2 regions of the Alkalihalophilus lindianensis genome follow, and region 2 is predicted to be linked to the other one. Evidence: a T-box and tRNA genes for the amino acid it is inferred to sense, from the RefSeq annotation. Region 2 holds a T-box; the other holds one or more tRNA genes.
The links. A T-box is a leader RNA that pairs with one kind of tRNA and senses whether it is charged. The one in region 2 lies ahead of metG (methionine--tRNA ligase), so its partner is inferred to be a tRNA-Met.

Region 1: it has a tRNA-Met gene. The T-box ahead of metG (methionine--tRNA ligase) is inferred to sense a tRNA for this amino acid. The anticodon was not compared.

What each region holds. Positions count from the first base shown of each region.
Region 1 covers NZ_JAWJBA010000011.1:73,506-77,192, forward strand. The annotation lists gene tsaE (tRNA (adenosine(37)-N6)-threonylcarbamoyltransferase complex ATPase subunit type 1 TsaE) at 1-398, opposite strand, end outside; gene thiL (thiamine-phosphate kinase) at 407-1,393, opposite strand; tRNA gene RYX56_RS20010 (tRNA-Met) at 1,565-1,638, opposite strand; rRNA gene rrf (5S ribosomal RNA) at 1,695-1,810, opposite strand; gene RYX56_RS20020 (hypothetical protein) at 1,982-2,137, shown strand; gene RYX56_RS20025 (trans-sulfuration enzyme family protein) at 2,134-3,288, opposite strand.
Region 2 covers NZ_JAWJBA010000013.1:9,498-13,184, forward strand. The annotation lists gene RYX56_RS20470 (ATP-binding protein) at 1-1,094, shown strand, start outside; T-box leader at 1,164-1,407, shown strand; gene metG (methionine--tRNA ligase) at 1,457-3,448, shown strand; gene RYX56_RS20480 (TatD family hydrolase) at 3,557-3,687, shown strand, end outside.

The sequences.
Region 1 (3,687 bases), on a different contig from region 2:
ATTTCTCTAGTCGTCTCTCCCGTATGTTTTATGACAATTTCCAAACGATGCTTCGGTAGTTGTTCATGAATGATACTTGCCCATTCTATGACGGAGACACCTTCTCCTTCAAAATATTCCTCTAACCCAAGCTCTTCATCGCCTTCATTTAATCGATAGACATCCATATGATATAACGGGATTCTACCCATATATTCTTTAATAATAGTAAATGTGGGACTACTAACTACACGCTTTACTCCAAGACCTTTGGCTAGACCTTTCGTGAAGCTAGTCTTTCCAGCACCTAAATCGCCTTCTAGAGTTAAGACGTCTCCAGGCTGAACGATCTCTCCTAATTTCTTAGCTAACTCCGATGTCTCCTCAGGAGTGCTTGTATTCATTGTCCATTTATTCATCTGATCACCTATTTAGAAAAATGATTATAGCCTTTTTTTAATAATTTAATTTGTTCATCTGCTCTTTTTAAATAAACAGAGCCTTCACCTTCATTCACTTCTCCAATACTAGTGAGCAAAATATCACTCTCACTACACTTTTTCTTGAGTGCTTCAAAGTGTTCGGAAGCCACAGTCCCTATAAGCTGAAAATCCTCTCCACCATATAAAGCAAAATCAAGCTTCTTACTAACTAATCCATTATTTAAAAAAGGATGGTAAGGGAGTTTATCTGGATCAATTGTAAGTTTTACCTGACTCGCTTCTGCTATCTCATTCGCTTCACTAGCCACTCCATCACTCACATCGTTTAATGAAAGACGAAAGTTTGATTGAGCTAAAATTCTTCCTGCTTCAATTTGTGGTTGCGGTTCTTGATGGGCTAAAGTAAGTTTTTCTTCTTCCTTAGAGAAATCGGCTTTTCTCCCATACTCAAGTAATAAAGCAAGCCCAGCAGCTGAACCTCCTACATAGCCTGTAAGAAAGACCGTATCTCCTATTTGTGCATTAGAACGAAGCAGTCTTCTTCTTGCTTCCACTCTTCCAATAACGGTCACTGTAATGACTAGACCTTCTTTAGTTGAAACAGTATCTCCACCAATTAAATCAGTCTGATACTTATTTGCTAAATCATTCATACCTTTATAAACAGCTTCTAGTTCTTCCTCAGTCCATTGTGGAGATATTGCAATTGATACCAAAAAATAATGGGGAATGGCCCCCATTGCAGCTAAATCACTCAGATTAACTGCTAAGGCTTTTTTACCTATTTGATAAGGACTAAGCGTATTCTTGGTAAAATGAACACCCTCGACCATTGTATCCACACAGACAACCTCATCGTATTGTGTAGATCCACTATAGATTGCAGCGTCATCCCCAATTCCAACGTTCAAAGAAGGTTGATGAATCTGTTTTGGAGTGATGCTTGATATAAATGAAAACTCATCTTTCATTTTAACCCTCCTGAATACATCTCCTACAAAAAACCTTAGGATTGATGTTCCTAAGGTTATCTGTATTAGTTTAGCTGAAATGATAAGCGATGTGCAAGCTATTATAGACAAGCTAATCATTCGTTATAACAGAAAAAGCCGGAACATATTAGTTCCGACTTCTTCTTGGTATTGCGGGAGGAGGATTTGAACCTCCGACCTTCGGGTTATGAGCCCGACGAGCTACCAGACTGCTCCATCCCGCGACGCTATAATGTTAGTATAAACAAACAACCCAGATCTTATTCAGAAAAAATTGTTTGCCTGGCAACGTCCTACTCTCACAGGGGGAAGCCCCCAACTACCATCGGCGCAAAAGAGCTTAACGACCGTGTTCGGCATGGGAACGGGTGTGACCTCTTTGCTATCGCCACCAGACTTTGTTTGTCTCTCTAAGACATATATAAATATACCACACCAAAAAATACATTGCAAGTGCTTTTTATTTCTTTTTTAAACATTCTTTTATTGCACTATAGTTTGGCCCTCCATTATTCTATATAAAATATCTTTTATGTATGTTTATGTTACTACCTATAGGAGGAACCTATGAAAAAGAGAATGTATGAGGCGCTTCGTATTATGACCCTTTCTCCTATTGCCTTACTATTAACCATCTTATTTCTGCCTATTCTCCTAGCCACAGATAATATCCCGCTACTGCAGCAAATGTTTGACTATCTAAACCAAACCAAAAACCTTTAAAGGTTTTTGGTTTGGGCCTTTTCAATAGCTTGAGTAAAAGCTTCAATAATATCAAGCTCGTCTTCAATACCGACTGAAATTCGTACAAGCTGTTTGCCAATCCCTAAATCAACTCGAAGATGATCTGGAATCGTTCGATGAGATGTACGCAATGGGTAAGAAACAGTTGTTTCTACTCCAGCTAATGTTGGAGCAATTTTAACCCAGCTTAACTCCTTAAAAAAGGTTTCAATATTAACCTCATCTGCTAAATCAATACTAACCATGGCCCCATTTCCTCTTTCTGAGACACTCTTTGGATAATAGACCTTACTTACTGCTGAATATTCACTTAGCTTATGAGCAAGCTTTGCTGCATTCTCACATTGTCTTTGCATTCGTAAACTTAATGTTTTCATTCCTCTGCATCCAAGCCACGCCTCAAATGGTGTTAAATTGCAACCTAATGTGACAACTTTAGATTTAGCTTTTTTAATAAGCTCTTCTTTACCCACTAATACACCTGCATTTACATCACTGTGTCCTCCAATATATTTTGTTGCACTATGTACAATCAGATCCGCACCTTGTTCTGTAGGTTTTAGTAAATAAGGTGTAGCAAAGGTGTTATCAATCATTGAATAGATGTGATGTTTTTTAGCAAGTGCAATTACGCCATCTAGATCTTCAACTCTAAGCAAAGGATTTGTAATTGACTCTGTATAAATAAGTACTGTTTTATCTGAAAGAGCAGCTTCTACTTTTTTTAAATCAGTAAAGGACACAAAGCTTACCTCTATCCCCATGTTGGGTAGTTCTTGTTCAAATAGCTGATAAGTACCTCCATACAAATCTTCAGACGCTAGTACATGGTCACCTTCCTTAGCCACAGCTAAAATTCCTGCTAGGATTGCAGCCATTCCAGATGAAGTAGCAACGCCGTCTTCCGCTCCCTCTAGAAGAGCTACACCAATTCCCAGATCATCGGTATTTGGATTACTGTACCTTGAATATAGATAACTTTTTTCGCCTTCATAAAAGCTTTCCATATCATCGAGGTCTGTAAACGTAAATGCTGTAGTTTGATAAATAGGCTTAGCTTTACTTACATGATAAGCCGCCTCTTTTTTTTGGAAATGAACTGTTTGTGTGTTAAATTGTTTTTCACGCATAATCTCCAACTCCTCTTTCTCTAGGTCAATACTCTCTTTATCTAGTAATAACTTTAACACATTATCGCATCATAAACCTTCAAATAGTATGAATAATTCGATTTTATCCTTCGGACTAGTAAGCTCTATCGCGCCTTTATACTCTTTATACATCAAAAAAACCATTCCGATTAGGAATGGTTTTAGGTGCCTAGCAACGTCCTGGCTCATTCTTTCTCTTCTACGGGGATGGGTTTCATGCCGCTCTGCTCCACAGCTTTTCACGTAGCTTTACGAAGAGAAAGAACTCGTCTCACAGGGGGAAAGCACAAGGTTTCTCATAGAAGCTTTTTCACGGCGAATTCTACGAAGTAATCAAAGAAGTTGCTGTTCCTTCGTACCAGTAAGCTCTTTAGTGCC
Region 2 (3,687 bases):
CAACAAGAGATGTGGAGAGGTTACTTCAAGCTGCTGGTTCCCTAAGTGAGTCGATGGTCAATGTGATTCAAACGATTCATAAGCGAAAAGATAGTTACCAGTCTTTTAGTGATCGAGTGGCAAACTTAGCAGAGGCATTGGAGCTTGGTAAACAAAAGGTAGAAGGCTTTCTTCACGATGGTGGAATGTCTAGGGAAGAAATCGCAAAGTACCACACCTTTAAGAAGTTATTAGATCAATTCGGGAGCTTACCACTTGCCTCGGTAAAGGGAATTCAATGGCGTGTAAATCGTTTAAATCAAGCTGGTCTTTTTCAGCAAAATATTCGCGCGATTGAACAAGGGATCCATGCGGGTCAGCTTGTTGTTGTCCAAGGTGCGGTTTGGTTGTTGCAAGTATTCTCAAGTTATGTCATCGGTTCTTTATATGGGAAGAGACGGATGTATAAAGATGCGAAGCTGCAACAACAGCAAGGTGAGTTTTTCCCGCCATTTGTGGTGGTAACGGATGAAGCACATAACTTTGCTCCGAAAGGATATGATGCTCCTGCTAAATCCGTATTAAAAGAAATTGCACAAGAAGGCAGAAAATACGGAGTGTTTCTCATTTTTGCTACGCAAAGACCGACGCTACTTGATGAAACGATTACGGCACAATTGAATTCTAAATTCGTATTTAGAACCGTAAGGGGCACCGATATTCAAACGATTAAAGAAGAAACAGACTTGACTCATGATGAAGGCAAAAGACTTCCTTACCTTCGCTCTGGGGATGTGTTTGTTTCCTCAGCTATTATTGGTAGAACGATGGCTGTTCGAATTCGCTTTGCTCATTCCACTAGCCCACATACGCTGAATCCATTTGATGAGTTAAAGCAAATGAATGCGGCAAGTGATGATGCCGTCATGGAGGCGCTAAGTCCACATCTTCCTATTGCCGAAATGAGTATAATGAAGGAACTAGAAACACTCAACAAAGAAGCGCAAAAAAGCTGGGATGTGCAGACGTGGAAACAGGAGCTAGAACGCTTGTGTCAACAAGGAAAGTTAAAAAAGCAAAAAACACCATTTGCCACGCTCTATGATCGCTCTTGACAGCAGTCTATAGGGTTCGGTATATTTTGGATAGATTTGAGGAATAAATGTAGAATAAGTAAGTAGATATAAGATCCGATGATAGGATAAGTACATGTATGAGCTATTTGACAGAGAGCCGGGAGAGCTGGGAACCGGTAGTAGAACAACATGGAAAATGGTCCTGGAGGTATCATCTTCGAGCATGTATGTGTTGTAAGGAGATGACGTAGCTGGCGTTAACAGACGAAGTCATGGACTTCATGAGCCTTTCTGCTGTGAAGAGAAAGGGAATGTTGGGTGGTACCGCGTGAGATATGCTCTCGTCCCGATTTGGATGAGGGCTTTTTGTATTGTCTAAAAAGAAGTGGGAGGTTTTTTTAATGAGTGAGAACAAAACATTTTATTTAACAACGCCGATTTATTATCCAAGTGCTAAATTACATATCGGTCATGCGTATACGACGGTAGCTGGGGATGCAATGGCTCGCTATAAGCGTCTTCGTGGCTATGATGTCCGTTATTTGACTGGTACAGATGAGCATGGTCAAAAAATCGAGCAAAAAGCAGCTGAAAAAGGGTTAACGCCACAGCAATTTGTCGATGAAATCGTTGCTGATATACAGTCTCTATGGAAAAAACTAGATATTTCTTATGATGACTTTATTCGTACAACAGAAGAGCGTCATAAAAATGTTGTTCAAACCATTTTTGAGCGTTTGCTTGCACAAGGGGATATCTATCTTGATGAGTATGAAGGTTGGTACTCAATCCCTGATGAAACATTCTACACAGAACTTCAATTGGTTGATCCGATTCGCAATGAAGACGGGAAGATTATTGGTGGAAAGAGCCCAGATAGTGGTCATCCGGTAGAAAAGGTTCGTGAACAATCTTACTTCTTTAGAATGAGTAAATATGCGGATCGCCTGTTAAAGTTTTATGAAGACAATCCGACGTTCATTCAGCCAGAATCTCGTAGAAATGAGATGATTAACAACTTCATTAAGCCTGGTCTTGAAGACCTTGCTGTATCGCGTACCTCTTTTAAATGGGGTGTACAAGTACCGAGCAATCCTGAGCATGTTGTCTACGTATGGATTGATGCTCTATCAAACTATATTACTGCACTTGGCTACGGACAAGACAGTGACGAGCTTTACCAAAAATATTGGCCGGCAAATGTTCACTTAGTAGGAAAAGAAATTGTTCGCTTCCACACGATCTATTGGCCAATCATGTTAATGGCACTTGATTTACCTTTACCTAAGAAAGTATTTGCTCATGGATGGTTGCTCATGAAAGATGGAAAGATGTCGAAGTCCAAAGGGAACGTCGTGGATCCTGAATCATTGATTGATCGTTACGGATTAGATGCTCTTCGTTATTATCTATTACGTGAAGTTCCATTCGGTTCTGATGGTGTGTTCACGCCAGAGGGATTCGTCGAGCGTGTTAATTATGATCTAGCTAATGACCTTGGTAATTTATTGAACCGTACAGTAGCGATGATTAATAAATATTTCAATGGTGCTCTTCCGACTTATGTGAAGGATGCAACACCATTTGATTCTGAGTTACTAGATCTTGTGAACGCGACGGTCACTAAGGTTGAAAATGCTATGGAAGAAATGGAGTTTTCAGTAGCATTAACAGCTATTTGGCAGCTAGTTAGTCGTACAAATAAGTACATTGATGAAACACAACCATGGATGCTTGCTAAAGATGAATCTAAGCAAGAAGAGCTAGGTTCGGTTATGTATCATTTAGCAGAATCCTTGCGCTATGTGTCTGTATTAATTCAACCATTCTTAACAGAAACACCGAAAAAAATATGGGCTCAGCTTGGACTAAACGCGGAGGTAACAAGTTGGGAATCTCTAAGTAATTTTGCACAAATCCCAGCTGGTACAACTGTTCAAAAAGGACAACCTATTTTCCCTCGTCTTGAAGTACCTGAAGAAGTAGCCTATATCGTTGAAAAAATGGGAGGGGCAAAGCCTTCAGAAGGGAAGAAAGAAGAAACGAAGCAAGAAGACATACCAGAAGTAGATGAAATTACGATTGATGATTTTACTAAAGTAGAGCTTCGTGTAGCAGAAGTTTTAGGAGCAGAACCAGTAAAAGGTGCCGATCGTTTGCTTAAAATTCAACTAGATTTAGGCTATGAAAAACGTCAAGTGGTATCAGGTATTGCGAAATATTATTCTGCAGAAGAATTAAAGGGCAAAAAAGTTATTTGTGTTACGAACTTGAAGCCAGTTAAATTACGTGGTGAATTATCACAAGGAATGATTTTAGCTGGTTCAAAAGGTAAGAAGTTACAGCTTGCTACAATTGATGGCAGCTTACCAAACGGGGCTCAAGTTAAATAGATCTCACCATTAGGTGGAAAGCTAGTCAAAAGGAGAAGAGATAAACCTTCTCCTTTTGACATTTGTTTTATTAGTATATTTTTTTGGTAAACTAGGAGGTAAGAAGATATGTTATTTGATACACATGTCCACTTAAATGCTGATCAATTTGAGGATGATATAGAAGAAGTAATAGAACGTGCGAGAGAAGCAGGAGTCAGTGAAATGGTTGTGGTCGGTTTTGATGAGAAAACAATCAA